One region of the Kluyvera sp. CHPC 1.2972 genome, then DNA from elsewhere that is predicted to be linked to it. Evidence: predicted binding sites of a transcription regulator. Region 1 holds the regulator's gene; the other holds the start of a gene.
The links. Region 1 encodes PhoB, which activates phosphate uptake and scavenging genes when phosphate is short. Its sites were predicted from a motif close to CTGTCATAAAACTGNCNNAT; they were not measured.

Region 1 (15,302 bases):
TGTTCTTCGCGCCGCCCGCTTCACCCAACATATGCACCACGTCCAGCCGCCAACCATCCATATTCCACGGCGCTTTCAGCCAGTGACGAACGATACTGTCTTCACCGCCGTAGATTTCGTCAATCAGCGCCTGAGACTGGTAATCGAGCTTAGGCAAGCTGGCGTAGCCCAGCCAGTCGAGCGCCTTGCCCTCTGGCGAGAAGCTATAATGATCGCGCCACGGTGAGTCCGGGTGATGGCAGGCCCCGTTCGCCGTGCGGTTGTGACGGTCAAACCAGGCGTGAGTGTCGCCGCTGTGGTTAAACACCCCGTCAAGGACAAGGCGCATCCCCTCGCGCTGGGTGTGATGGCGCAGGCGCAGCAGCGCATCGTTGCCGCCGAACTGCGGGTCCACTTCACGATAATCTTCGGTATCGTATTTATGCACGCTGGGCGCGGTAAACACCGGGTTCAGGTACAGCGCGGTCACCCCAAGCGCTTTCAGGTAGGGCAGCTTTTCACTGATGCCGTCGAGGTCGCCGCCGTAAAAGGTCGAGCCACCCGCTTCAGCGGTAAGCGGTTCATCCCAGTCGCGCAGAATGATGTCGTGACCGGCCGCGTGATGATGGTAGACGTTGTCTTGCTGGTCGCTACGCGACGGGCTGCGGGCAAAACGGTCCGGGAAAATCTGATAGAAAACCTGTTCAGTCACCCACTGCGGGCCTGCATCCGGGCTATCAAAGGCGAAAAGCGCCAGCTTGGCTGGCGGAAAGGCGCTAAAGCCTGTTGGCGAAAACCACTGCTGGCGGTCATCCCACAGCAGTTTAAAGGCGTAACGACGGCGCGGTTGACCTTCATGCAGACCAATTTCTGCGCGCCATTGCACGATATCGTGGCTCGGCGCTTTGCCGCTGCGGCGCATCGGTACCGCCATCTCTTCGTTATCGACTTCCGAGCGCATCGTCACTCGCTGCGGCAGGTCATCGCCGCGAAGCCACAGCGTGATAATGAGTTTGTCCTGCTGCTGTTTAATAAAGGGAGCAACAGGAAGGTGCCAGGCGTTCAACATCATCTATCCCCTATCCTCAAAGTGAGCCCACCTTGCCATACGACTATTGCACCCTACTCATCTTTTGTACTTTTTTGTAGGGAGGAGGACGGGGGCGGAGAATAGAGGGGGAAAAATAGGGTAGCCCGACCGAGCGAAGCGACGCCGGGAAAGACCCGGAGTCGGTGTATACGCACCTCGTCCGGGCTACGTGATAGGGTAGATTATTTGCTACGACGGGTTTTAAATGCCCAGCCGACTAACAGCAGCAGGATCCACGCAAAGCCCACGTACAGCGAAATACGGGTATCCGGATGGTAACCAATTAGCGCGATAATAAAGACCAGGAAGACGATACCGACGATAGTCGTCGCCACGCCGCCAGGCACTTTAAACTTCAGCGCTTTGATTTCATCAGCCGACAGGCGGCGACGGAAGGCCACCTGCGAGAGCAGGATCATAATCCACACCCACACGGTGGCGAAGGTCGCCAGCGACGCAATCACCAGGAAGACGTTTTCCGGCATGATGTAGTTGAGGTATACCGCAAACAGCAACGCGATGGTCATCACCATCACCGTCACCCACGGAATACCGCGACGGGAGGTTTTAGCGAACACCTTCGGTGCGCTGCCCTGCTCCGCCATACCGTGCAGCATACGACCCACGCCGAACACATCGGAGTTAATCGCCGACAGCGATGCCGTCAGTACCACAAAGTTAAGGATGCTGGCTGCGAAGGTGATCCCCAGATGCTGGAAGGTCATCACAAATGGGCTGCCGTTGGTGCCAACCTGGTTCCACGGATAGATGGACATAATGACGAACAGGGTACCCACGTAGAACACCAGGATTCGCATCGGTACAGAGTTGATCGCGCGCGGAATAGAGGTCTGTGGGTCTTTCGCTTCACCGGCGGTAATACCGATAATCTCGATACCGCCATAGGCAAACATCACCATCTGTAGCGACATCACCATACCGAGCCAACCGTTGCTGAAGAAGCCGCCGTTGCTCCACAGGTTATGAATACCCGTTGGCTGCCCGCCGTTGCCAATACCCCAGATAATGATGCCAAAACCAGCCACGATCATGATGATAATGGTGGCGACTTTGAAGAACGAGAACCAGAACTCCAGCTCACCGAACACCTTCACGCTCATCAGGTTGATGGCGCAGATGATCAGCACCACGCTGAGCACCCATATCCAGTGCGGCACCGCCGGGAACCAGACGCCCATGTAGATACCAAAGGCGGTGACGTCTGCTATCGCCACAATCAGGATCTCAAAGCAGTAGGTCCAGCCGGTGATATAACCGGCCAGCGGGCCCAGGTTGTCCTGCGCGTAGCGAGAGAAGGAGCTGGCAGACGGGTTATGCACGGACATTTCGCCCAGCGCACGCATAATGATATACGCGGCAACGCCGCCAATAATATAGGCCAGCAGAACGCTAGGCCCAGCCATCTTAATCGCATCGGCGGAGCCGTAGAACAGCCCCGTACCAATGGCCGATCCGAGGGCCATAAAGCGAATGTGCCGGGTGCTTAACCCGCGCTTCAGCTTGTTGTTTTCCATCGTTTCCAGTGCCATGTCATACCCATCATCATCGCGCCGCAACGCGAACAACTTAGGTGAAAGTACCCAAAATAAAAAACCACGGAACATCACGTTCCGTGGTTAAAACACCTTGATGCAAACGCCGATTAGTGGGCGCTGGATGTCACCTGACGACCTGCTGTACGGTCCCAGATAATCGCCAGAACCGCCATCACAACCGTCGGCATCAGCCATGCAAGGCCTTGCTCGGCCAGCGGTAAACGGGCAGTCCACGCCGGCAGCACATCTGCAAAAGCAGAGGCTTTGATGCCGTCAAGGATACCAAATACCAGGCTGATAAACATCGGTGGTGCAATAACGCGGCCCGAATTATGCCACCAATTGCGGGTAAAACTCAGCACTACGAGTGCGATACATGGCGGATAAATCGCGGTCAGCACCGGAATAGAGATTTGAATCAGGTGGCTCAGCCCCAGATTCGACACCGCCATAGAGAACAGGCCGAGGATAAAGACCAGCGTACGGTAGGAGAACGGCAGGTATTGGGCAAAGAACTCGGCGCAAGCACAGGTCAGGCCCACTGCGGTGACCAGACAAGCGATGAAGATCAATGCCGCCAGCAGGAAGCTGCCCGCGCCACCGAAGGTATGCTGTACGTAAGCGTGCAGGATTGCCGCACCGTTCGCGTTCTGATCGACCAGCGTCGCGCTATCGGAACCCAGGCGGAACAGCGCCAGGTACAGCAGCGTCAGGCCGACACCGGCCATCAGGCCAGCCCAGATGGTATAGCGAGTCAGCAGACGCGCTTCGGTCACACCGCGGGAACGCGCGGCGTTAACGATAACGATACCAAACACCATCGCGCCCAGCGTATCCATGGTCAAATAGCCGTTCACAAAGCCATTTGAGAACGCTGCAGTTTCATAGGCTTCCATCGCATGGCTAATCGGGCCAGCTGGCCACATCACGGCGGCAACGGACAGTACAATCAGTGCCAGGATTTTCAGCGGCGCCAGGAAGTTGCCGACGGTATCCAGCAGTTTACCTGGATAGAGCGACACCAGGATAACCAGCGCGAAGTAGATAACGCTGTAGATAAACAGCGGCAGTTCACCGCTGCCGGTCAGCGGCGCGATCCCGATTTCAAACGAGACAGTGGCGGTACGTGGCGTCGCAAACAGCGGGCCAACCGCCAGATAGCAGACCGTCGCGAGCAGCACGCCCGCGACTTTACCAATTGGCGTACTCAGGCTGTCCACGCCGCCGCCCACTTTCGCCAGCGCGACCACGGTCAGTACCGGAAGACCAACGGCGGTAATCAGGAAGCCGATCGCGGCAGTCCAGACGTGAGGACCGGCCTGCAAACCAACCATTGGAGGGAAAATGATGTTGCCTGCGCCAACGAACAACGCGAAGGTCATAAAGCCCAGAGCGATGATGTCACGCGATTTTAATTGATGGGTCATATGTAACTACAGCCTGTGGATGTGGTGTTGTAAAACAAATTTATTGTGCCAGCGCCTGTGGAATGATGCAGAGGAAACTGACAATAAACTCAGCGGGATATGCTCCCTTCGCGGCGTAGAGAAGAATAGTTTTTTGATTTACCGCGCATATACAGTCTGTTTACGACTGCATGGGGGCCAATTTAAACGCTTATAACGTTTTAAAGCAACACGGGATCGCAAAACCAGATGATTATATTGATAGTGAAAAAATAGGCAGACGTATTAACTGGATTTAAGAAAAACATCCGGCTAATCATGCGAACAAAAAATAATCAGACGTTCGTAAATCACGCGGGGTTTACTTGACTGCAAAGCAAACAGACCAGCCGAAGCTGGTCTGTGGAAAGTTAAGCTGACAAGGGTGAAATTACTCGCTATTTCTGGCAATTAAACGTTCCGGCAGCAGGAAGCTGAAGCATGAACCTTTGCCGGGCTCGCTGGTAATATCCAGTCGACTATCGTGATGATTAACCGCATGTTTAACAATTGCCAGTCCCAAACCGCTGCCGCCGGTCTGCCGCGAGCGCGCTTTATCAACGCGATAAAAACGCTCGGTCAGCCTTGGCAGGTGCTCAGGCGCAATCCCCGGGCCGTTATCCTCGACGCTGAACAATGCCCCGTGCGGCGCGTGTTGCCAGCGTACGGTAATCAACGTGCCTTCCGGCGTATGGTTAACGGCGTTATAGACCAGGTTCGACATCGCGCTTCGCAGTTGTTCTTCGTTACCCAGCGCTTTCAGCGTCTCATCAATCTCAAAGTGGAACTGGTGCTTATGCTGGCTGAGCGTCTGCGCTTCGCGTTCCACTACCTTCAGCATCATCGGTACATCAATCTTTTCGTTCAGCGCCAGCGTCGGTGAAGCCTCGATTTTAGAGAGCGTCAGCAGTTGTCGAACCAGCCCTTCCATACGCTGCGTCTGCTCACGCATGGTGTGCAGCGCTTTCTCACGCACGTTCCCTTCCAGCACCTGCTCCTGCATCATCTCCAGGTAGCCCTGCAGCACGGTCAACGGCGTGCGCAGCTCATGGCTGACGTTGGCGAAGAAGTTACGCCGCGCCCCTTCCAGCTGGTGCATCTGCGTGACATCGCGCGCCACCATCAGCAACTGACGGTCGGTATACGGCATCACGCGGATCTCCAGATGGCGACCGCTGTTCAGCACCAGATGCAACGGCTTTAAGAAATCGCGCTTTTTGAGGTGTTGGATAAATTCGGGGTAACGCAGCAGGTTGAGGATATTCTGCCCGCTATCGTCGGGCCAGCGAAGCCCCAGCAGCTGCTGGGCCAGGCCATTACACCAGAAAATGGCCCCCTCTTCGGTGGTAAGCACCACCGCATCCGGCAGCGACTCGGCGCCGCTACGAAAGCGCTTAATCAAATTACCCAGCTCGCGGCGGCGTTTTTTATTACGCAGCTGCATCTGATTAAGCCCGTAGAGCAAGGGCTCCCAGCTGCCGCGTCCCGGCGGAGGGGTCATACTTCGGTCGACCCAAAGCCACCAGGAGAGTCGCAGTAAATTCCAGAAATGCCAGATGAGCAGCCCGGTCACTGCCGCCAGTAAAAACCACGGCAGATAACCAAAAATCAGTCCCAGTATCGCGGCCGGGAGACAGCATAACAGCAGCTCCAGTACCAGCCTTTTCCATGACAGCCGTTCCAGCACGCGTCACACTCCTGTCAAAAATTAGAAACGGGCAGAGAAACGATAACCCGTGCCGCGAACGGTTTGCACCATGCGGTCATGACCACTGTGTTCCAGCGCCTTACGCAGACGACGAATATGCACGTCGACGGTACGGTCTTCAACATAAACGTTGGTGCCCCAGACGTGGTTCAGCAGCTGTTCGCGACTGTACACGCGCTCCGGGTGCGTCATAAAGAAATGCAGCAGCTTAAATTCGGTTGGCCCCATATCCAGCGGGTTTTCACCGGTCATCACGCGGTGAGAGGTCGGGTCAAGGCTCAGCCCCTGCATCTCAATCACCTCTTCCACCGCCATCGGTGAAATACGGCGCATTACCGCTTTAATGCGGGCAACCAGCTCTTTTGGCGAGAAAGGTTTGGTGATGTAATCGTCGGCGCCGGTTTCGAGGCCCCGCACGCGGTCTTCTTCTTCACCACGAGCAGTGAGCATCACTACCGGAATGTCACGCGTCAGCGCTTCACGTTTGATATGCTTAATAAATTGCAGTCCCGAGCCGCCCGGTAACATCCAGTCGAGCAGAATAAGATCGGGCCAGGGTTCATTCAGTTTGCTGATAGCGGTATCGTAATCTTCTGCTTCCACCGGCTGAAAACCGTTTTGCTCCAGAACGAAACAGACCATCTCGCGGATTGGCGCTTCATCTTCAACGACCAGAATACGTCTTGCCATTATTTGCCCTGTTTTTAGACATCAGTATTATATACGGCGTCATTATGCGTCAGATTTATGACAGATTTATGAAAAACATGACCGTTAGATGATCGCGGTTTACCGTTTATGACACACGCAAAACGCGCTCATCGACCTCAACGTAGGCTGATGTTTATAATCAACTTTACGCCACTTCTCACGGAACCGCTATGCGCATCATCCACACATCGGACTGGCACCTTGGCCAGAACTTCTACAGCAAAAGCCGCGCGGCTGAACATGACGCGTTCCTGAACTGGCTGCTCACCACCGCCGAACACGAGCAGGTGGATGCCATTATTGTCGCGGGCGATATCTTCGATACCGGCTCCCCGCCAAGCTATGCGCGCGAGCTGTACAACCGATTTGTGGTCAATTTGCAGCAGACCGGCTGCCATCTGGTTGTGCTGGCGGGCAACCATGACTCCGTGGCAACGCTGAATGAATCCCGCGATATTCTCTCATTTCTGAATACCACGGTGATCGCCAGCGCCGGCCATGCCCCCTTTATTCTGAATCGCCGCGACGGCACGCCCGGCGCGGTGTTCTGCCCGGTGCCGTTCCTGCGCCCGCGTGACATTATTACCAGTCAGGCGGGGCTCTCCGGCGGCGAAAAAGTCCAGCAGGTGCTGGCGAGCATTACCGACTATTACCAGCAGCAATACCAGCAGGCTTGTGAACTGCGCGGCGACGCCACGCTGCCGATTATTGCCAGCGGCCATCTGACCACCGTCGGAGCCAGCAAAAGTGACGCGGTGCGCGACATTTATATTGGCACACTGGACGCGTTTCCGGCGCAAAACTTCCCGCCTGCCGACTATATCGCGCTGGGCCACATCCACCGGGCGCAGAAAATCGGCGGCAGCGAGCATATTCGCTACAGCGGTTCGCCTATCGCTCTCAGCTTTGATGAAACCGGCAAAGCCAAAAGCGTCAATCTGGTGAGCTTCAGCGACGGCAAGCTTGCCGACGTCACGCCGCTTACCGTGCCCGTGACTCAGCCGCTGGCGGTAATCAAAGGCGATTTTGACGCTATCAGCGCCCAGCTCGCCGAATGGCGCGATACCGCCGCAGAGCCGAGCACCTGGGTGGATATTGAAATCACCAGCGACGAATACCTGCATGACATTCAACGTAAAATTCAGGCCATCACTGACGACCTGCCGGTCGACGTGCTGCTGGTGCGCCGCAGTCGTGAACAGCGCCAGCGCATTCTGGCAAGCCTTGAGCGCGAAACCTTGAGCGAACTGAGCGTCGAAGAGGTATTTCAGCGCCGCCTGGCGCTGGAAACGTTGGAGGAGCCGCAGCAACAGCGCCTGCACGCGCTGTTTAATGACACGCTCCAGAGCCTTGGCGAGGAGGAACAACCATGAAAATTCTCAGCCTGCGCCTGAAAAACCTCAACTCGCTCAAGGGCGAGTGGAAAATCGATTTCACCCAGGAGCCGTTCGCCAGCAACGGTCTGTTTGCCATTACCGGCCCAACCGGCGCAGGGAAAACCACGCTGCTGGACGCCATCTGCCTGGCGCTGTACCACAAGACACCGCGTCTAAGTAACGTCTCCCAGTCGCAAAACGACCTGATGACCCGTGACACCGCCGAATGTCTGGCGGAGGTCGAGTTCGAGGTTCAGGGCGTAGCCTACCGCGCCTTCTGGAGCCAGAACCGCGCCCGCAATCAGCCGGACGGCAACCTACAGGCGCCGCGTGTCGAGCTGGCGCGCTGCGATGACGGGCAAATTCTGGCGGACAAAATTAAAGACAAGCTGGAAATGACCGCCTCGTTGACCGGACTCGACTATGGTCGTTTTACCCGCTCAATGATGCTCTCTCAAGGCCAGTTTGCCGCTTTCCTCAACGCCGAGCCAAAAGAGCGCGCCGAGTTACTCGAAGAGCTAACCGGCACTGAAATTTATGGTCAGATTTCAGCGCAGGTCTTTGAAAAACATAAGCAGGCGCGGGGGGAACTGGAGAAGCTTCAGGCGCAGGCCAGCGGCGTGGTGCTGCTGAGCGAAGAGCAGCAGCAGACCCTGACACAGAGTTTGCAGGCGCTTACTTCTGACGAACTGCAGTGGCAACAGCAGCAGACCGTCGCTGCGCTGCATCAGCAGTGGCTCACCCGCCAGCAGGAACTGGAACAGGACGGGAAGATCCACCAGCAGTCGCTCACTGCCGCCCGTCAGGCGCTGGAAGAGGCGCAGCCACAGCTTGCTGCACTCAACCGGGCGCAGCCTGCGGAAGCGTTACGCCCGCGCTGGACGCAGTTGCAAGAGCAGGCCGCCACGGTGGTGAAAACCCACCAGTTAGTAGAGCAAGTAAATACTCGCTTACATGATTCCCGCCGCCTTCGTGACCGCATTCGTCTAAGCGCCGAGCAGCAGGCCACCGCGCTCCAGCAGACCCAAAGTCAGCTTCAGCAGTGGCTGCAGGAAAACGAACACATCCAGCAGTGGCTGGGGGAACTGACCGGCTGGCGTAGCGCCTTCACTCAACAGGCCCGCGAACGTGCTCAACTGGAGACCGGCGCGCAGCGTCTGGCCGAGCTGGAAAAACGGCTCGCCCAACTGCCACCCTCAGCGCTAACGCTGACTCAGGAAGAAGTAGCTGGGCAAATTGCCCAGCACGCGACCACCCGCCCACTGCGCCAGCAGCTGAGCGCGCTCCATTCGCAGTTCATCCCGCTGCAAACGCGCCGCCAGCAGCTTCTGCACGCACAGCAACAGCGCCAGCAACAGCTAGAAACGCTGACCACCGGACTTACCCAGCTCCGTCAGGTCTATAAAGAGAAAAAACAGCAGCGCGATGACGTGAACGCCATTTGCGAGCTGGAGGCAACGATCGTGCGCCTCGAGGCCGAGCGTGCGCGTTTACAACCAGGCGCGCCCTGTCCGCTATGCGGCTCAACCAGCCATCCTGCACTGGCGGAGTACCAGGCGTTAGCCCCGGATGCCAACAAAGCCCGCCGCGATGCGCTGGAGAAAGAGGTCGCCCAACTGGCGGAAGAAGGCGCCACGCTACGCGGTCAGCACGCCGCGCTGGAAAAACATCAGCTGCAGGAAAATGCCGAGCTGGAGACGCTTTGCGAGCGAGAGCAAGCACTTACATCACAGTGGCAGACGGTCATTCAGGGGTTGGGTATCACGCTACAGCCTGCTGACGATATCAACGGCTGGCTAGCGGCGCAGGAAGAGGCCGAACAGCAGCGCTATCACTACAGCCAGCGCCTGACGTTTGACGCACAACTCCGCGAGCTACGCACCCAGTACACCCAACAGCAGGATGAGCTAGCACAGCGTACCGCTTTGCTTACCCAGACGCTTACAGGCTTTGGCCTTGCCCTTCCGCAGCCCGACGAAGCGCACCGCTGGCTAGCTGCTCGTGAAGCGGATACCCAGCGCTGGCAGCAGCAGCAAAAACAGCTTCAGCAGACTCAGCAGCAGCTCGTGCAGATCCAACCGCTGCTCGATACCCTTCCCGCGGTGCAAAACCCTGAAGATGCCCACCCGGTGACGCTCGACGGCTGGCAGCAGGTACACCATGACTGCGTGTCACTGGAAAGCCAGTGGCACACGCTCCAGCAACAGGAAGCGCAGGAGAAACAGCGTCTGCAGCAGGCCGAGCAGGCCTTCGACCAGGCGTTGGCCGAGTCGCACTTTAGCGATCGCCAGGACTTTCTCAATGCGCTGCTGGATCAGCATGAACGCCAGCGTCTGGAGCAGCGAAAACAGACGCTGGAGACCCAGCATCAGCAGCACCAGACGTTAGCGGCACAGGCGCAGGAGGCCATACAGCGTCATCTGACTCAGCGTCCAGAAACGCTGAGCGAAGCATTGACGCTGGCAGATGCCCAGACGCAGCTCCTGCATATTTCCCGCCAACTGCGTGAAAACAGCGAACGCCAGGGCGAGCTGCGCCAGCAGTTGAAGCAGGATGAAGAGAATCGCCAGCAGCAGCAGTCGCTGTTCCTGGAGATAGAAAAAGCCAGCGCCGCGCTGGAGGACTGGGCGCATCTGAATGCGCTGATTGGCTCTAAAGAGGGCGATAAGTTCCGCAAATTTGCCCAGGGGCTGACGCTGGATAATCTGGTGTGGCTCGCCAACGAACAGCTCAGCCGCCTGCACGGTCGCTATCTGCTTCAGCGTAAGGTCAGCGACGCGCTGGAGCTGGAAGTGGTCGATACCTGGCAGGCGGACGCGGTGCGCGATACCCGCACCCTTTCCGGCGGCGAAAGCTTCCTCGTCAGCCTTTCGCTGGCGCTGGCGCTCTCCGACCTGGTGAGTCATAAAACGCGCATCGACTCCCTGTTCCTCGATGAAGGGTTCGGCACGCTGGATAGCGAAACGCTGGACACGGCGCTGGATGCGCTGGATACGCTCAACGCCAGCGGTAAAATCATCGGCGTGATTAGCCACGTAGAGGCGATGAAAGAGCGGATCCCGGTGCAGATTAAGGTGAAGAAGATCAACGGATTGGGGTATAGCCGATTGGATAAAACGTTTAGCGTGGAGTGAGATTTCCCCTCACCCCGGCCCTCTCCCGGAGGGAGAGGGCGAAAAGCGGTCCCGAACGGTACCCTCTCCCTCTGGGAGAGGGTTAGGGTGAGGGCCAAATCACGCTGGCCACAACCACGCCGCCCCACGTACCCCGCTGGAGTCCCCGTGCAGCGCCTTGCGAATCGGTGTTTCACACTCGCCGCCGAATACCCACTCTTTCACCAGCTCCGGTACCGTCTGATATAACCGTTCAACGTTGCTCATGCCACCGCCCAACACAATCACGTCAGGGTCGAGAATATTCACCACGTGCGCCAGCGATTTTGCCAGCCGCTGTTCGTAACGGTGAAGCGCCTGCTCGGCCAGCGCGTCGCCCTCATCAACCAAGCGCATAATCTCATTTCCCTTCAGTGCCTTACCGCTTAAACGCTGGTAGTCAGTGGCAAAGCCGGTACCGGAAATAAAGGTTTCAATACAGCCCTGCTTGCCGCAATAGCACGGCACCTCTGCCCGGAAGCGCAGCTCGTCGTCGTTCATCCACGGCAGCGGATTATGCCCCCACTCGCCCGCCGTGCCATTACCGCCGATGTGCGCACGGCCTCCTAGCGCCACGCCCGCGCCACAGCCGGTACCGATGATCACCGCGAACACCGTCTGCGCCCCCGCTGCCGCACCATCCACCGCTTCAGACACCGCCAGGCAGTTAGCATCGTTCGCCAGTCGCACCTCGCGATTAAGGCGATGGCTGAGATCTTTATCAAACGGCTGGCCGTTGAGCCAGGTCGAGTTGGCGTTTTTCACCACCCCGGTATAGGGGGAAATTGAGCCGGGAATGCCCATGCCAACCGTCCCCGTTTGCCCGGTTGCCTCTTCGGCAAGAGCAACAAGATGCGCAATATTCTCAATGGTTTGCTGATAGTCACGCGGCGTGGGTAATCGGTGGCGGTAAAGCTGCTCACCCTGGTCGCTTAGCGCGATGACTTCGGTTTTCGTTCCACCCAGATCGATACCAATTCGCATTCATAACTCCTGTTTAAAACAATGCAAGGGCGAGGACAATTCGTTATCATTGCCCGCTGATTTAACGATAACACCGTGGAAATTATCATGCTGTGGTTCAAAAATTTAATGGTTTATCGTCTCAGCCGCGACATCTCCCTGCGCGCGGATGAGATGGAAAAACAGCTCGCTGAGATGACCTTCACCCCATGCGGCAGCCAGGATATGGCAAAAACCGGCTGGGTACCGCCGATGGGTTCACACAGCGATGCGCTGACGCACACAGTTAACGGTCAGATCATCATTTGCGCTCGCAAAGAAGAGAAGATCTTGCCCTCTCCGGTGATTAAACAGGCGCTGGAAGCGAAGATCCAAAAGCTCGAGGCCGATCAGGGCCGCAAACTCAAGAAAACCGAAAAAGATTCGCTGAAGGATGAAGTCCTGCACTCTCTGCTGCCGCGCGCTTTCAGCCGCTTCAGCCAGACGATGATGTGGATCGACACCGTTAACGATCTGATTATGGTCGACTGCGCCAGCGCCAAAAAGGCGGAAGACACTCTGGCGCTGCTGCGTAAAAGCCTCGGCTCGCTGCCGGTGGTGCCACTGACGCTGGAAAATCCGATCGAACTGACCCTGACCGAATGGGTGCGTTCCGGATCGGCGGCGCAAAGTTTCCAGATTCTGGATGAAGCCGAGCTGAAAGCGATCCTCGAAGACGGCGGCGTGATCCGAGCGAAGAAACAGGATCTGGTGTGCGATGAGATCGCCTGTCATATCGAAGCCGGCAAGCTGGTGACCAAGCTGGCGCTCGACTGGCAGCAGCGTATTCAGTTCGTGATGTGCGATGACGGCTCCATTAAGCGTCTGAAGTTCTGCGACGAACTGCGCGATCAGAACGAAGATATCGACCGTGACGACTATGCTCAGCGTTTCGACGCGGACTTTATTCTGATGACCGGCGAACTGGCGGCGATGATTAAAAGCCTGGTAGAAGGGTTAGGCGGCGAAGCCCAACGTTAAGCGGGAAGTCCCCTTCCTGCCTCAGCAGGAAGGGAATGCATTACAGATAGCGGCACAGATAAGAGGTTGGCTCTGCAACCTGCAGGTTAAACTCGCTGTGGCCCGGCACGTTGAACACTTCCCCAGCGGAATAGACTTTCCATTCGATTTCACCCGGTAACAGCACGTTCAGCGCGCCGCTAATCACCGTCATCTCTTCCGGCTGCGCGGTACCGAAGGTGTATTCGCCTTCCGCCATCACGCCCACGCTGGCACGACCCGTGCTGCTGCTGGTAAAGCCAATGGATTTCACTTTTCCGTCAAAGTATTCGTTGCTCTGAAGCATAAACAGGCCCTTATTATCTCGTCATCAAAAGACCAATATAGGGTTGCGAACAGAAACCTGTCACGCGAAATCATACGCTTAACACAATAATTCTGCCGCCAGTCTGGCCACCAGCACATTCGACAATAGAACCGGCACATCCAGCGCCTTTTGTAGCAGGTCACGGTGACGCTGGTGATAGCTCAACGAGTCGAGCACCAGCACGTCGGCCCCCTGATCCAGTAACGAATTCGCGGCTGAAATCAGGTGCTGGTCGGTATCACGAAGCGGGTTAGCCAGCGCGTAGTACGGCAAATTAGACAGCATCTGCCACTTCTCCTGCTGAGCGTCGAGAATGGCTTCCACGGGGACCAACACCCCGACCTGATGTCCCTCAACGATAGAGGCGACCAACGGTGGAATAATACGCTGGGGCTCCAGCAGAATCGCATTGCGCGCCACCATACTGCGTAATTTAAACGTATTCAGTAGCAGAATGACGTCATAGGATTGATTGTCCAGCACCTCAATCACGGCCTGCAGGCTGTGCTCGACTTTCAGGCGGGAAACTTCAGCAAACTGGTTATCATTCAACAGAACCAGTAAACGTTCTTCACCGGGTTCTGGTGCATACTCTTCCATGACTTCCACACGGCTCATTTTGCCTAACAGGCTAATGTGGGTGATTTGATCTTCCCTGATGTGCTCGGTCAATAGCGGCAACACTTCACTGACGGGTACCACCCCTATCGTAAGAATCGCCATCGTTGCACTCATGTTATCTACCTTCTGCTTCTCTTATGCTCGCTTTACACATAGCCACCTGGATGGATGAAAAATACCGCTCAAAAGCGTAGCAGTTCATCCGCCGGGCAGAATGTAAAGATTCCCGTTATTTCCAGTACTCTCCTGATAAAGCTTTATTTTAACGATTCTATAACATTAATAATAAGCCAAAAATGTGACTTACGCACAATATAACCACGAAATAAAAGTGGTTATATCGGCCGTCAGAAGCAAAATCTGAGGAGGAGAAAAGGAAGAATAAAGAGGGAGAGCGGACGAGCCCTGCTAGCTGACCGTGGCCAGATGCAGAGCGTCAAGAATCAATGTGACAACGCGCTCTGGCGCAGCAGAGGCATCAACAACGTAGTGGGCGGTTTCGCGGTACAGCGCATCTCGCTGCGCCAGCACTTCCGCCACTTCTTCGCTAATCGGTTTACCGGTCAGCGTCGGGCGCTGGGATTCTTCTGGAAAGGCTTCCAGACGACGCGCCAGAACCGGTACTGGAGCGTTCAAATAGATAACCACACCGTTCTGGCGCATAAATTCGCGGTTTACCGACGCAAGAATAATACCGCCGCCCGTAGCCACCACGGTACCAGGCTGGGTGACCGACATCAGCGTCTGGGTCTCTCTGGCGCGAAATCCTTCCCAACCTTCGAGGTCAACAATCTCCGCCACGCTCATGCCCGACTGCTGCTGTAACGCCAGGTCAGTATCAACAAAGTGAAAATGGCAGGCATGGGTAAGCGCTTGGCCTATTGTCGTTTTTCCGCAGCCTCGGGCTCCGATTAGAAAAATAGGCAGTGTCATGACCTGGAATTCCCCCTGATGACGCGTGAATGCGGGATGTATGAATGAAGCGACAATGATATCACCAAACTAGTACGCAAGTAAGTGTAAACCTTGTGTTACATCAAGATATAATCTGAGATCTATTTCATCGCCATGTGCTGCTGTAGGGAGTAATTCAAGCGTAAAAAAAACATGCCACAAAGCGTGTCGCTAACAGTACATGAAAGTGTCTTGCTTTGACAAGCCGGATATCGCGGCAAAAGGTAGCACATTTATGTGACAGAAATCACGTCAACCACGTTTGACCGCCAGCAGCCATTTATCCAGCTCAGCAGCAAACAGCTGGCGATCGCGCTGGGAGAGCGCTGCAGGCCCGCCGGTCTGAATACCGCTGGAGCGCATGGTGTCCATAAAATCACG
Region 2 (15,302 bases), on a different contig from region 1:
GGGTACATTTGTTGCAGGGGTATCTTTATGCGCAGCCGATGCCGCTGGAGGAGTTTCCGCAGTGGCTGAAGAAGCATAAAAATTGAATTCGCAGATATTGTAGTCCGGTCGCAAGAAGTGACCCCGGGAGTTCCCCGGAGTCGGCGCTTGCGCGCCTCGTCCGGGCTACGGGATCAACCATCACTGTAGCCCGGCCAAGCGGAGCGCCGCCAGGGTTAGTCAGTTATCTTATTCGTCTTCGTCGTGCGCTGAAGCCAGCTTCACGACGCGAATCTGATCGACGCGATAGTTATTGGCCGCGGTAATCGTGATGTGCAGCGACGGCAGCTCAATCACGTCACCGACATGCGGGATCCGCCCATTAACGGCAATCACCAGGCCAGCTACCGTGGCGATATCGTCATCCACCAGGTTATCCAGCCCCAGCGTATGCTGGAACGCATGCAGGTCCGTCGTCCCTTTCACTAACCAACCGTCGCCATCGGCGACAATTTCCGGGGTTTCATCGGCATCCGGGAACTCACCGGCAATCGCTTCCAGCACGTCCAGCGGCGTCACCAGCCCCTGCACCACACCAAACTCGTTGGTCACGATAACGAAGCTACCGCGCGCCCGGCGCAGCACGCCCAGCAGGTTGATGGGGTCGAGCGTATCCGGCACGATAATCGCCGGGTTGGCCGAGGCAATGGCCAGCACGTCTTCACCGGCTTCCAGCGCCACCAGCAGCTCTTTAGCACGCACGATACCAACGATTTCATCCAGCTCGCCCCGACACACTGGGAACAGGCTGTGCGGCGACGACAGCAACTGCTGACGGATCTCTTCCGTACTCAGATCCGCGTCCACCCAGCTGATCTCCCCACGCGGGGTCATAATGCTGCGCAGGGAACGCGAGGCCAGTGTCAGAACACCGTTGATCATATAGCGTTCTTCTTCCACGAACGCCCCTTCCGGCACCGGCATTGCCGACTGATGGCCTTCGTCGTGCGCCGCGTTCACCTGCTTGCGGTTACCCATCAGACGCAGAATGGCATCCGCCGTGCGCGCACGCAGCGGCAGCGTCGACTGGTGGCGAATAAAGTTACGACGGGCAATCTGGTTGAACAATTCGATGATTATCGAGAAGCCAATCGCCGCGTACAGATAACCTTTCGGAATATGGAAACCAAAGCCTTCTGCGACCAGGCTCAGGCCGATCATCAGCAGGAAGCTCAGACACAGTACCACCACCGTTGGGTGCTGGTTGACGAAGTTCGTCAGCGGCTTTGAAGCCAGCAGCATCACACCCATCGCAATCACTACCGCTGCCATCATGACCGGCAGATGGTTCACCATCCCGACCGCCGTGATCACTGCATCCAGCGAGAAGACGGCATCCAGCACAACAATTTGTGCCACCACCACCCAGAAGCTGGAATAACCTTTACCGTGCCCGGAATCGTGCTGGCGGTTTTCCAGCCGTTCGTGCAGCTCGGTCGTCGCTTTAAACAGCAGGAATAGACCCCCGACCAGCATAATCATGTCTCGTCCGGAGAAGGTTTGCCCCCACACGCTGAATAGCGGCGCGGTCAGCGTCACCATCCATGAGATCACGGAAAGCAGTCCCAGACGCATCACCAGCGCCAGCGACAGGCCGATAAGTCGTGCTTTATCTCGTTGTTTTGGTGGTAGTTTATCGGCAAGGATGGCGATAAACACCAGGTTATCAATACCGAGAACGATTTCCAGAACGACCAGCGTCAATAATCCGGCCCAGATTGACGGGTCCATTAACAATTCCATAAACCACTCCAACGAGAGACGAGACGAGTCATCGCTATGTCATGTTTAAGCGAGACGATACCAGACGATAGAAAAGCGTGGCGCAAAAGGCCGGGAGATGCGTCGCAAAAGCGAACGTGTGCGAAAAGGCGTCGGTGACGATCCATACTACGGGCTGATGCCCTATACTCCTGTGTGATTAAACGAAGCATTAACATAGCAAAAACAAATGACATTTTGGCAGAGATTTACGAGTCTTTGCAAAATGTAAGGTAATTTTTTGCACCACAAAATAATTGCGGTCCTTTAACTAAATTACGGATCTTCATCACATTAATTATTCTTTCACTGTCTAAAATAATTCTCGGTAGTTATTTATTTTTTTGTCTCTAACCCTTGTCTGAATCGATTCGGTTACCGTTTCGACTCAAGAGAATGTATCAGCCCTACTGATACACACGATAATAAAGGAGGTAGCAAGTGACGATTGCTATTGTAATAGGCACACATGGTTGGGCAGCAGAACAACTGCTGAAAACGGCAGAAATGCTGTTGGGCGAGCAGGACAATGTTGGCTGGATCGACTTCGTGCCTGGCGAGAATGCAGACACGTTAATCGAAAAATACAACGCGCAGCTGGCGAAGCTTGATACCAGTAAAGGCGTGTTGTTCCTTGTTGACACCTGGGGCGGCAGCCCATTCAACGCTGCAAGCCGTATTGTTGTCGATAAAGAAAACTATGAAGTGATCGCGGGCGTCAACGTACCGATGCTGGTCGAAACCTTCATGGCGCGTGACGATAACCCAAGCTTTGATGAACTGGTGGCGCTGGCGGTGGAAACCGGTAGCGAAGGCGTGAAAGCGCTGAAAGCCAAACCCGTCGAAAAAGCGGCTCCGGTTGCTGCACCTGCTGCACCGAAAGCTGCCGCTCCGGCAAAACCAATGGGCCCGAACGACTACATGACTATCGGTCTGGCGCGTATCGATGACCGTCTGATTCACGGTCAGGTTGCGACCCGTTGGACCAAAGAGACCAACGTCACCCGCATCATTGTGGTCAGCGATGAAGTTGCTGCCGATACCGTGCGTAAAACCCTGCTGACTCAGGTTGCTCCTCCAGGCGTAACGGCACACGTTGTCGATGTCGCCAAAATGATCCGCGTTTACAACAACCCGAAATATGCGGGCGATCGTGTGATGCTGCTGTTCACTAACCCAACCGACGTTGAACGTATCGTCGAAGGCGGCGTGAAACTGACCAGCGTAAACATTGGTGGCATGGCATTCCGTCAGGGCAAAACCCAGGTCAACAACGCGATTTCCGTTGATGAAAAAGATATCGAAGCCTTCAAGAAACTGAACGCACGCGGTATTGAGCTGGAAGCCCGTAAGGTCTCCACCGATCAGAAACTGAAAATGATGGATCTGATTGCCAAAGCGGATAAATAACCGCTTGGGCAACGTTTTTTAGCCTTCACACTTAAGTCTGTATAAGCAATAGGAGAAGTACAATGGAGATTACCACTCTTCAGATTGTGCTGGTGTTCATCGTCGCATGTATCGCGGGTATGGAGTCGGTACTTGATGAATTTCAGTTCCACCGTCCATTGGTGGCCTGTACGCTGATCGGTGCCGTTCTCGGGGACATGAAAACCGGTATTATCATCGGTGGTACCCTTGAAATGATCGCGCTGGGCTGGATGAACATCGGTGCAGCAGTAGCACCGGATGCCGCACTGGCCTCAATTATTTCTACCGTTCTGGTTATTGCCGGTCACCAAAGCATTGGTGCAGGTATCGCTCTGGCGATTCCACTGGCAGCAGCAGGCCAGGTTCTGACCATCATCGTTCGTACTATCACCGTTGCTTTCCAGCACGCGGCGGATAAAGCGGCTGAAAACGGCAACCTGACGGCCATCTCGTGGCTGCACGTCTCTTCCCTGTTCCTGCAGGCAATGCGTATCGCTATCCCAGCGGTTATCGTTGCGGTATCCGTAGGCACCAGCGAAGTTCAGGGTCTGTTGAACGCCCTGCCAGAAGTAGTCACCAGCGGTCTGAACATCGCCGGTGGTATGATTGTGGTAGTAGGTTATGCGATGGTCATCAACATGATGCGCGCAGGCTACCTGATGCCGTTCTTCTATCTCGGCTTCGTTACCGCGGCGTTTACTAACTTCAACCTGGTTGCTCTGGGTGTGATTGGTGCAGTCATGGCCATCCTCTACATTCAGCTGAGCCCGAAATATAACCGCGTAGCCGGTGCGCCAGTTCAGGCAGCTGGTAATAACGATCTTGATAACGAACTGGACTAACAGGTGAGCGAAATGGTTGATATGACTAAAACTACCACCACCGAGAAAAAACTCACACCGGGTGATATTCGTGGCGTGTTCATTCGTTCTAACCTGTTCCAGGGTTCATGGAACTTCGAACGTATGCAGGCGCTGGGCTTCTGCTTCTCTATGGTTCCAGCGATTCGTCGCCTGTACCCGGAGAACAACGATGCGCGTAAACAAGCTATCAAGCGTCACCTGGAATTCTTTAACACCCACCCATACGTAGCGGCACCGGTACTCGGCGTAACGCTGGCGATGGAAGAGCAGCGTGCAAACGGCGCTGAGATCGACGATGGTGCCATCAACGGTATCAAAGTCGGTCTGATGGGGCCGCTGGCAGGCGTGGGCGACCCAATCTTCTGGGGTACTGTACGTCCGGTATTCGCGGCACTGGGTGCGGGTATCGCGATGAGCGGCAGCCTGCTTGGGCCACTGCTGTTCTTCATCCTCTTCAATGCAGTACGTCTGCTGACCCGTTACTACGGCGTCGCTTACGGCTACCAGAAAGGGATCGATATCGTTAAGGATATGGGCGGCGGCTTCCTGCAGAAACTGACTGAGGGGGCGTCTATCCTCGGCCTGTTTGTCATGGGGGCATTGGTTAACAAGTGGACGCACGTGAACATCCCGTTGGTGGTTTCGACCATCACCGGTCAGGATGGCCAGACTCGTGTGACCACCGTGCAGACTATCCTCGACCAGCTGATGCCGGGCCTGGTACCGCTGCTGCTGACCTTCGCCTGTATGTGGCTGCTGCGTAAGAAAGTTAACGCCCTGTGGATCATCATTGGCTTCTTCGTCATTGGTATCGCAGGTTACGCTGTCGGCCTGCTGGGTCTGTAATATTAGTAGTATGCCGGGGGCCCCTGCCCCCGGTTTTTTTTATCTGGAGGCTGAATGACATTAACGGATTTGGTACTGGTTCTCTTTATCGTGGCAATGCTGGCATTTGCCATCTACGACCAGTTCATCATGCCCCGCCGTCATGGCACCACCCTGCTGTCCGTCCCGCTTTTGCGCCCCGGCCGCGTCGATAGCGTTATCTTTGTCGTGCTGATCGTTATCCTGGTGTACAACAATGTGACCAGCCACGGCGCATTAATTACCACATGGTTATTATGTGCACTGGCGTTGACTGGTTTTTATCTGTTCTGGATCCGCAGCCCGAAAATTATCTTTAAATCGGAAGGTTTCTTCTTCGCAAATGCCTGGATTAAATACAGCCGAATTCAAAAAATGAATTTATCGGAAGATGGTGTACTGGTGATGCAATTAGAACAGCGTCGTCTTCTTGTCCGCGTAAAGAATATTGATGACCTGGAGAAGATCTACAAACTTCTCGTTAATTCTCAATGATTTAAAATATAGCCATCGCTATATCTGCGCTATTTCCAGGCAGTTAAGTTATAGCGTTGGCTATGTTTATTCCGCACATATCCTTCATATTTGTTAACCTTCTGATTACGCAATAAACCTAAATGAAAATCGTTATCATTAAACGATTAAATAAGCAAGCCTTAGAGTTGTTTTATATTCTAAAAATATGTTAAGGTTGCGCCCGTCGTTGGGGAGTAGCTAATTTCCATCAAATGGAAGTGTACGTGTCAACATACTCGTTGAAAAACGTGGTGCGTACGGATTACATCGTAATCAAGCGAGACCATAGACGCATTACTGCTGATTACTGGGGGCAGGAATGTGTCATATGGAAACTTCCCGGTCTGGACCTTCGCATGAACTTAACCGCCACTATCCTTCTCGCCCTTGGTATGTCAATGGATGCCTTCGCAGCATCGATTGGTAAAGGCGCGACGCTGCACAAACCGAAATTCTCCGAAGCCCTACGTACTGGCCTGATTTTTGGCGTCATTGAGATGCTTACCCCGCTCATCGGCTGGGGGCTTGGCATGCTGGCGAGTCAGTTCGTCATGGAATGGAGCCACTGGGTAGCCTTCGTCCTGCTGGTGTTCCTCGGCGGGCGTATGGTGCTGGAAGGGATCCGCGGCACAGATGATGATGAAGAAGCGGAAACGCCGCGTCGTCACGGTTTCTGGCTGCTGGTCACCACCGCGATTGCCACCAGCCTGGATGCGATGGCCGTGGGCGTAGGTCTGGCCTTCCTGCAGGTCAATATTCTCGCCACCGCATTTGCCATCGGCTGCGCCACTTTTGTGATGTCCACTCTTGGCATGATGGTCGGTCGCTTTATCGGCCCGCTGCTCGGCAAACGGGCTGAAATTCTGGGCGGGATCGTGCTTATCGCTATCGGCGCACAAATCCTCTACGCTCACTACATGGGTTAATCGGCGTCTCTTTGCCAGGCGTGAATCGCGAAATCCGTCTGGCAAGCAAACTGCGCCTGCTGTGCTAACGCCTCCCACACTTCTGGCTTCGCCCGCCACGCAAACGGCGTCATCTGCAATAACGTCACCGCTTCCTCACCGGTCAACTGCATCGGATAGGCCAACGCATCATGGCTCTCCAGGCTAAACCCGTCCAGTACTTCGGAATGCGGCGCATGCAGCTGCACTTCGCTATAGATAAGCCCTTTCAGCTCAACAAGATGGCGCGGCCCCGGCGTGACGGTAATGACCCAACCGCCCGGTTTCACTACGCGCTTCAGCTCTTGCGGATTACACGGCGCATAGATCCTAACGATAGCGTCCATGCTGGTGTCAGCAAACGGCAGACGCTGGCTGGAGGCGACGCAAAAATCCACCTGCGGATAGCGCTTCGCACCATAGCGAATAGCGGTTTTCGACACATCCAGCCCCCAGGTAGCCTGCGCCTCAGCGGCAAAGGCGTGGGTGTAGTACCCTTCCCCACAGCCAATATCCAACAGCTGTTCTGGCTTAATAGCGCGTAGCTTCGCACTCACGGCGTCGCGCAGCGGTTGATAGTGCCCAGCATCGAGAAAGGCGCGGCGCGCCTGCATCATCTCTGCGCTGTCGCCCGGGTCTCGAGAGCGTTTGTGCTGTACCGGCAGGAGATTGACGTAGCCCTCTTTCGCCCGATCGAACTGGTGACGCTGTGGGCAAAGATAACTATTGCCGCTGCGCGTTAATGGCGCATGGCAAAGCGGACAACTGTAGGACATAGCAACTCCGGCTCTATTTCAAAGGGCGAAAGTGTACCGCTATTCGAGCGAGGGAGAAAGGCGAAGCGGCGGTTAAGACAGTGGAGGTAGAAATGATAAAGCCCCGCAGAAGCGAGGCTTTATGTCTGATAATGTTACGCTGACGCGCCGCAAGATCAGTGATTGTCGAATCAGATAGCGGTTACGTTAACAGCCGCTGGGCCTTTCTGGCCGTCCTGAATTTCGAACTCAACGTTCTGGCCTTCAGCCAGAGTTTTGAAGCCGTTACCCTGGATTGCAGAGAAATGTACGAATACATCTTTGCTGCCGTCAGCAGGAGTAATGAAGCCAAAACCTTTAGACTCGTTGAACCACTTAACTTGACCTTTAATCTTTGCCATTTGCAAAATTCCTTAGAGTGTTTTCTGCGCCCGCAGGCGTTTTCATAGATAAAACTGAGACATGACTGCATGAGGCACTAATATAAGGTTCGGCAGAGAAGCGGTATTCAACGTCAACGTGTTTACTCAGAACTTCTTTACTGATAATGCCATACATAAACAGAACTGTACCTCGTTTAACCCAAAACGTGTTATCACATACAACGATAATAATGGCAAGCCATTTTTAAAGGTGTCTCGATCGGCCGCACAAATCCCAACAAATCCTTTGTCATGGGGCGAATTTCTCCCCAACGAAACGTCTCGCTGAATGGATGTTAGCAGATCTAAAATGTGACCTAGCTTACGGTAACGTAAGACATTTTTAACATAGCCCAACATTTTTCCAGCGTCCAGAATATCCTTATCGCCTCAAAAATTTTTATATCGTTAGACTATTTTCGCTATAACATTTTCGCATGCCGTTCGGCTAGCTGGTTATAAGTGCTTCACATGAGTACGGTTATCCAGCAAGTCTCCGGCGATTAACATCGCGGGCTATATTGCACCAAAATAATGAAACTTTCGTGACATTGCTTCATTACAACGCAATAAAAACGTTTCGCTATTACTCTCTGGATTAAGCTCCGCCAAATGGGTGATCAATTCGCCAATTTGTACAGTGTTAATACGAACAATAATATTAAGGTGCGATAAATAGAATTTAGGAATGATTCACTGATAACAATAACATAACGTTATAGATTATACCGATACGTGAACGCGAATATCGCCGCGCAGCACGTCAGTTGCGCAAAGTGAATATCACATCGCGTAACGTGTACGGGTTAAGCGTTTAGAGAATAGGCGCACCAGGATAGTGCAACGTGGGATGTCCGGCAGCCCAGAACAGGCTGCCCGGCGTTAGCATACAAAGAGGTTATCGCTCCGCCACCAGACGGATAAAATCTTCTTTGCCTTCTTCTTCAACGTCTTCTGCTTTTGCTTTTGGCGCTTCTTCTTCCTTCACGTCTGGCTCATTAGCCTCGCATAAACGACGCAGCAGCGCATTCTGGCGCTTTTGCAGGTCGAGTAGCGATTCAAGGAGTTCGATTTGCTCATTAGCGCGGGAACTGGCGCGATTCACAAAGAACCACAACACCAGACCGACCAACAGCAGCAGGAAGGAAAATGCCAGAGATACCAGATTTAATGCCCCAGAACTTACAAGATCACTCATTTTACCACCTCAAAAAGAACGATCCATTCTACCACTCACATTACGGAAGGAAATCGCTGCCGGCAAAAATGTTTTACCAGGGTATAAACCGGTTAATGCTGCATATGCCGCTGAAAAACTGAACGTCCTGATCGCACATCACGTTGATCATCTGGGTCCAGAGCAGCAGGCAGGCGGCAATCACGAGTATCAGTAATACCCACCGAAACTTTTTCACTCAACTCTCCGCATGAATTCTTATTCAGATGCAACCAGGTTAGCATGCTAACCTTAAACCGCGGCTAACTGTAACGGCATCTCACGCTTTTAGGAATCATAGACTTGTGTCAATCCGTTATTGCAGTAACGTAGCAATCATGAAAGATATAATAGAAGAGGAATTTTTATGCGCCTGTTTATCAGAACTATCGTTTTTCTGGTTATCGTCGCGATCGGGGTGCTTCTGAGCGGGTACGGCGTACTGGCCGGGAGCCAGAAAACGGCGGGTGGCCTTGGGTTACAATGTAAGTATCTGACAGCACAAGGTTATAGCACCGCATTTTACCTACACAGCGACAACGGTGTCGTCGGTCGCTCCAGCTGCCCGCTGTTTCGTAAGAGCACAAGCGTGGTAGATAACGGCTAAAAATGGATAAAAAACCTGGTTTAATACCAGGTTTTTTTGTCACTCAGAACGGGTAGTCGTTATAACCCATCTGCTCTGAAATCTTACGCGCAGCGGTATGCAGCATCTCAACATACTCATGCAGACGTTCTTCAGAGAAGCGCAGCGTCGGGAAGGAGATACTCAAACCGGCGATAACCACGCCAAAGCGGTCAAATACCGGTACGCCGATACAGCGCAGCCCTTCTTCCTGTTCTTCGTTATCTTCGCCCCAGCCCTGTTTGCGGACCTGCTCAAGAACGGTAATCAGCTCATCGGTGTTGGCAATCGTGCGCTCGGTGCTGCACTTATACTCAACGCCTTCGAGGATCTGACGAACTTCGGCCGGATCGCGCCAGGCCAGCAGAACTTTACCGATCGCGGTGCTGTACAGTGGGTTACGACGACCCACGCGGGAGTACATACGCAGGTTGTACATTGAGTCAATTTTGTGGATATAGACAATGCTGTCTTCATCCAGCGCACCCAGGTGAATGGTCTCTTTCGTCAGGCGAGAGAGTTCACGCATCTGGATATCCGCACTGCGGATTAAATCAACGTTCTGCAGGGCACGAGCACCCAGCTCAAACAGCTTCAGCGTGAGTGAATACTTTTCGGATTCCCCTTCCTGGGCAACGTATCCCAATGACTTCATGGTTTGCAAAAAGCGATAAACGGTGCTTTTCGACATCATGACGCGTTGCGACAGTTCAGTAATACCAATTTCGCGTTCTTCGCCAAGTGCCTGCAGGATACCAAATACCTTGAGTACCGAAGAGACAGAATCTGGTTGTTTGTCCAAATCCGTTGCTGACATTTATCACCTCATCGCAACTGTTTTATAAAAATTAGAACCGGTTTTTATTATAATTTCGCAAAGCGTCTGTAGCAATGAAACTTCTGTGACCTGGTTACAAATCTGCGACATTAGGTCGAATAATCAATGCTAGAATCATTCTTTGGTTAATAATTCACACAAAAACAAGTTTCTAACATGACTCGAAACCTGATCGACGGCCTGCCGACGCCCCAACGCTACGGCGCCATTTTGACTATTGTTATCGGTATTACGATGGCCGTTCTTGATGGCGCGATTGCCAACGTTGCGCTGCCAACCATCGCTACCGACCTGAACGCCTCCCCGGCAGCCTCCATCTGGATAGTCAATGCCTACCAGATTGCCATTGTTATCTCCCTGCTCTCCCTCTCCTTCCTCGGCGATATGATTGGCTACCACCGCATTTATAAAGCCGGTCTTGTCGTCTTCACCCTCGCCTCACTGTTCTGCGCCTTCTCGAACTCGCTCGAGATGCTCACGCTGGCGCGCATTCTGCAGGGGTTTGGGGGCGCAGCGCTGATGAGCGTCAACACGGCGCTGATCCGTCTGATCTACCCGCAGCGTCAGCTAGGGCGCGGGATGGGGATAAACTCCTTCGTGGTGGCCGTGTCGTCGGCAGCGGGGCCAACCATCGCTGCGGCCATTTTGTCACTGGCTTCATGGCAGTGGCTCTTCTTTATTAACGTGCCGCTGGGGATTATTGCCTGGCTGCTGGCCGTACGCTTCCTGCCGTCAAACGGCACCCGCAGCCAGTCACAGCGTTTCGACCTGCCAAGCGCGGTGATGAATGCCCTGACCTTCGGCCTGCTAATCACCGCGCTTAGCAGCTTTGCGCAAGGACAGTCCACTGAAGTGGTACTGCTGGAAATCGTTGCGCTGCTGGTGATTGGCTTCTTCTTCGTGCGTCGCCAGCTACGGCTGCCGGTGCCGCTGCTGCCTGTCGACTTGCTGCGCATTCCGCTGTTCTCACTCTCTATCTGTACCTCTATCTGCTCTTTCTGTGCACAGATGCTGGCAATGGTATCGCTGCCCTTCTTCCTGCAGTCGGTCGTTGGCCGTACCGAAGTGGAGACCGGTTTACTGTTGACGCCGTGGCCGCTGGCGACCATGGTGATGGCTCCATTGGCAGGCTATCTTATCGAGCGCGTTCACGCGGGCCTGCTGGGTGCACTGGGCATGGCGATTATGGCCTGCGGCCTGTTTGGATTGGCGCTACTGCCATCGTCACCGAGCGATATCGATATTATCTGGCGTATGCTGCTGTGTGGCGCAGGCTTCGGGCTGTTCCAGTCACCGAACAATCACACCATTATTGCCTCTGCACCGCGTAATCGCAGCGGCGGAGCCAGCGGAATGCTCGGCACGGCGCGCCTGCTGGGGCAAAGTACCGGTGCAGCGCTGGTCGCGCTGATGTTTAACGCCTTCGGCAACGGCGGTACCCACGTGTCGCTGTTGCTGGCCGGTACGCTGGCGGTCGTCGCCACACTGTTCAGCGGGCTACGCGTCACCCAGCCACGCGCCCAGAGCTAAAAACCGGTATTGTCATATCGCAACCGCCCGATGTTAAGCGTCGTATCTTGCTCGGGCGGTTTGACACAAGTGTCCCCTAACTTTAAGCGCGTTTATATCACGCTGGACAATCGGCGAATGCCCTCTTGCAAGACCTCCGGGGAATGGTTGGCAAAACCAAGCAAAATACCTTCACGCGACATCGGACGCTGGCAATAGCGTTCAAAGGATTGAATCCCCATCCCCAATTGGCTGGCTTTCATTTCCACCTCCTTCCCCGTGAGGCCGTTGAGTAGCCAGCACACCATATGGATCCCAGAGTCGGACGGATGTACCACCATTTTCCCCGGCAAATAAGCGGCTATTGCTGCCGCTAATGCGTTCTTACGTTCGTAGCACGCTTTACGCACACGGCGAACGTGACTCGCGTAATAGCCTTCTGCAATAAAACGCGCCAGAACGGCCTGCTCCAGATACCCGGTACAGAGATCGGAGAAATATTTGGTCATCATGAACTGCTCGCGTAATTCCGGCGGCACGACCAAAAACCCCAACCGAAATTCCGGATACATCATTTTGGAAAACGTTCCGGAATAGATAACCCGATGATATTTATCCAGCCCCTGCAACGCCTGCAATGAGCGTGCGGCATAGCGAAACTCGCTGTTGTAGTCATCCTCAAAGATCCATGCCTGTCGGGATTCGGCCCATTCCAGCAGCGCTAACCGTCGCGAAAGGCTGAGCGTCCCACTCAATGGAAACTGGTGCGACGGGGCGGTATAGACCAGTTTTGCATCGGGAAAATGCTGTATCCCGTCGTGAATATCCATCCCCTGGTCGTCAACGCTGACCGGCCTGACGATTGCCCCAGTCGAGGTAAAGGCGCCTCGGGCACCATCATAACCGGGATCGTCTACCCACACTTCGCTACCTTTAGGCAGCAGCGCTCGTGCGGTGACATTCAGCGCCTGTTGGATACCATTGACAATAATTATCTGACTTTCATCGCAGTTAACGCCGCGAGTGGCTTGGATGTAATGATTAATCGCGCGGCGCAGCGGTTGATAGCCACAGGCGTGCGTATGCAAACCAAGCTCCCGCCGGGACTGTCGCCAGACCCGCCCCAGCAGTCGCCCCCATAAATCATGGGGGAAAAGATCGGTACAACCTACGCCAACGGCAAATAAGCGGCTCATCCCATCGCTTTTCTGCCCTTCAGACCACAAGGGTCGCAGCGCCGCAATATCAGGATTGAGCGAACCGACTGCCGATACAGGCGGTGTAGATTCCGGCACCGGATAATGTCCATCAATGGTTTTGTCCGGAATGCTTTCGGTCACAAACGTTCCTGCGCCTTTGCGTGCGACCAGATAGCCCTCATCCAGCAAACGTTCAAAGCCAGCAATAACAGAGTTGCGTGAAATCGCCATCATTTCCGCTAGCGCCCGGCTTGACGGTATTTTCGAACCTGCAGCCAAACGCCCTTCCAGAATGGCATGGCGGAGCACCTCGTAGACCTGATCTTTAATAATGCCGCCAGGTAGTAGTAGGTCCTGGAACAGGGGGGAAACCGGCTTTTTCATCTCAATGCACCGCAACGGAAGTGGATCCTATAAAGATACATAAAGTGGAACTTCATAGGAACCATAACGTCTTCTAACATAGCACTACCGCATGCAGATAAGGCTATTTTTTGAACAATAAGGAAGAGTCATGAACGATAAAAAGGCAGGTAGTCATTTGGCAAAGATCATCATCAGACCCGCAACGGAGAGCGATTATGCGCAGTGGCTGCCGTTGTGGAAACAGTATCAAACGTTTTATCGCGTCGACATTCCTGACGCGGTAACGCAGCAGACATGGCGTCGTTTTTTAGATTCTGACGAGCCGATGGTTTGCGCCATTGCCGAATGTGACGGCAACATTGTGGGCCTTGTTCATTACTTGTTCCACCGCTCCACATGGGCCACAGCAGATTATTGCTATCTTGAGGATTTATTCGTTACCCCGGAGGTTCGTGGTCAACAGATTGGCAGGCAACTGATTGAATACGTACAGCAACAGGCGAGTGTACAACACGCCTCCCGCCTGTACTGGCACACCCATGAAACCAACGTCCGTGGGCAACGTCTTTATGATTGGGTGGCGAATAAAAGCGGCATGATTGAGTATCAGATGTCGGTGAATTAACACCGCTTGCGGCGTACTGTCACGGCATCCCTGATGCATTCAAGGATGCCGTTTAGTGCTATTGACGTAAATCCGTTACTTCATATATTCGCCGCTGCGCAGCGCTTCAATACGCTTATCCAGCGGTGGGTGGGTCATGAACATTTCGCTCAACGACTTCGATTTGCCGTTGATGCAGAACGCCATCATGCTGCTGGCTTCCTGCGGCTCATAGCTGGTTTTCAGACGCTGCAGCGCAGCAATCATCTTCTCACGGCCGACCAGCTTCGCAGAGCCCGCATCAGCGTGGAATTCACGGTAGCGCGAGAACCACATGGTAATAATGCTCGCCAGAATACCAAACACCAACTCCAGCACCGTGGCTACCGCGAAGTAAATCAGCGGGTTACCGTTGCTGCTCTCTTCGCCATCGTCACGGTTACCACCGAGGAAACCGGCGGCAATCTGCGCGATAACGCGCGAGATAAAGATAACGAAGGTATTCACGATGCCCTGGATCAGGGTCATGGTGACCATGTCGCCATTTGCGATGTGGCTGATTTCATGGGCGATAACGGCTTCCGCTTCGTCACGGCTCATGTTCTGCAACAGACCGGTGCTCACGGCTACCAGCGACGCATCACGACGTGCACCGGTAGCAAAGGCGTTCATGTCCGGCGCGTGGTACAGCGCAACCTGCGGCATAGCAATACCCACCTGCTGCGCCTGACGCGCAACGGTGTCCACCAGCCAACGTTCCTGTTCGGTACGCGGCTGCTCAATCACTTCACCACCGACTGATTTCAGGGCCATCCATTTCGACATCATCAATGACACAATGGAACCGCCGAAACCAAATAGCAGCGCCATAATCAGCAGACCGGTCATGCTGCTCGATTGAATTCCTGTCAGGCTTAGCACCAGCCCAAACACAACCATTACCGCCAGGTTGGTCATCAGGAAGAGCGCGATTCGCATCATAATTTACTTTTAACCTCTTTTTAACAAAACGCACTATGCGATTACCCATATCGTAGGGGCAATACGCGAATTTTCAACGATTACGTTAGGCTAAGTCACGAGAAAGACACAACTTTACATTTTGTAGCATCGTGATTTACGAGAAGATACGAGAGATAAAAAAAACAGGCACAATGACTTGTGCCTGTTGGGGGATTACTTGGTTTCTGCCGGCTGGTCTACCGGTGCGGCCTTCTCAAGCCTTGCCAGATCGATGGCGATGTCCACCGTCTCGTCAAGGTATGGATCCGGCTCTTTATAGTCCTTTGGCAGATCTTCCAGTTTCTTCAGCGGCGGCTTACCTTCACGCTTGTAGCGATCGTTAATCCG

Region 2: the regulator PhoB is predicted to act here: its motif matches at 10,345-10,364, upstream of kdgR (DNA-binding transcriptional regulator KdgR).

The regions. Positions count from the first base shown of each region.
Region 1 is NZ_JAPKIB010000005.1:167,936-183,237, reverse strand. It holds gene malZ (maltodextrin glucosidase) at 1-1,051, opposite strand, end outside; gene proY (proline-specific permease ProY) at 1,252-2,604, opposite strand; gene brnQ (branched-chain amino acid transporter carrier protein BrnQ) at 2,733-4,052, opposite strand; gene phoR (phosphate regulon sensor histidine kinase PhoR) at 4,462-5,757, opposite strand; gene phoB (phosphate response regulator transcription factor PhoB) at 5,779-6,468, opposite strand; gene sbcD (exonuclease subunit SbcD) at 6,660-7,862, shown strand; gene sbcC (exonuclease subunit SbcC) at 7,859-10,999, shown strand; gene mak (fructokinase) at 11,099-12,001, opposite strand; gene rdgC (recombination-associated protein RdgC) at 12,089-13,000, shown strand; gene ppnP (pyrimidine/purine nucleoside phosphorylase) at 13,041-13,325, opposite strand; gene V6944_RS10970 (AroM family protein) at 13,404-14,081, opposite strand; gene aroL (shikimate kinase AroL) at 14,376-14,900, opposite strand; gene V6944_RS10960 (YaiI/YqxD family protein) at 15,174-15,302, opposite strand, start outside.
Region 2 is NZ_JAPKIB010000001.1:91,611-106,912, forward strand. It holds gene V6944_RS00450 (EAL domain-containing protein) at 1-86, shown strand, start outside; gene yoaE (CNNM family cation transport protein YoaE) at 229-1,782, opposite strand; gene manX (PTS mannose transporter subunit IIAB) at 2,242-3,210, shown strand; gene V6944_RS00465 (PTS mannose/fructose/sorbose transporter subunit IIC) at 3,273-4,073, shown strand; gene V6944_RS00470 (PTS mannose transporter subunit IID) at 4,086-4,940, shown strand; gene V6944_RS00475 (DUF986 family protein) at 4,995-5,453, shown strand; yybP-ykoY riboswitch at 5,652-5,827, shown strand; gene mntP (manganese efflux pump MntP) at 5,831-6,400, shown strand; gene rlmA (23S rRNA (guanine(745)-N(1))-methyltransferase) at 6,397-7,194, opposite strand; gene cspE (transcription antiterminator/RNA stability regulator CspE) at 7,365-7,574, opposite strand; partial or broken gene V6944_RS00495 (DUF2627 domain-containing protein) at 7,587-7,731, opposite strand; gene V6944_RS00500 (YebO family protein) at 8,494-8,793, opposite strand; gene mgrB (PhoP/PhoQ regulator MgrB) at 8,867-9,010, opposite strand; gene V6944_RS00510 (YobH family protein) at 9,179-9,418, shown strand; gene kdgR (DNA-binding transcriptional regulator KdgR) at 9,462-10,253, opposite strand; gene V6944_RS00520 (MFS transporter) at 10,431-11,804, shown strand; gene pdxR (MocR-like pyridoxine biosynthesis transcription factor PdxR) at 11,897-13,366, opposite strand; gene V6944_RS00530 (GNAT family N-acetyltransferase) at 13,497-13,973, shown strand; gene htpX (protease HtpX) at 14,049-14,933, opposite strand; gene prc (carboxy terminal-processing peptidase) at 15,129-15,302, opposite strand, start outside.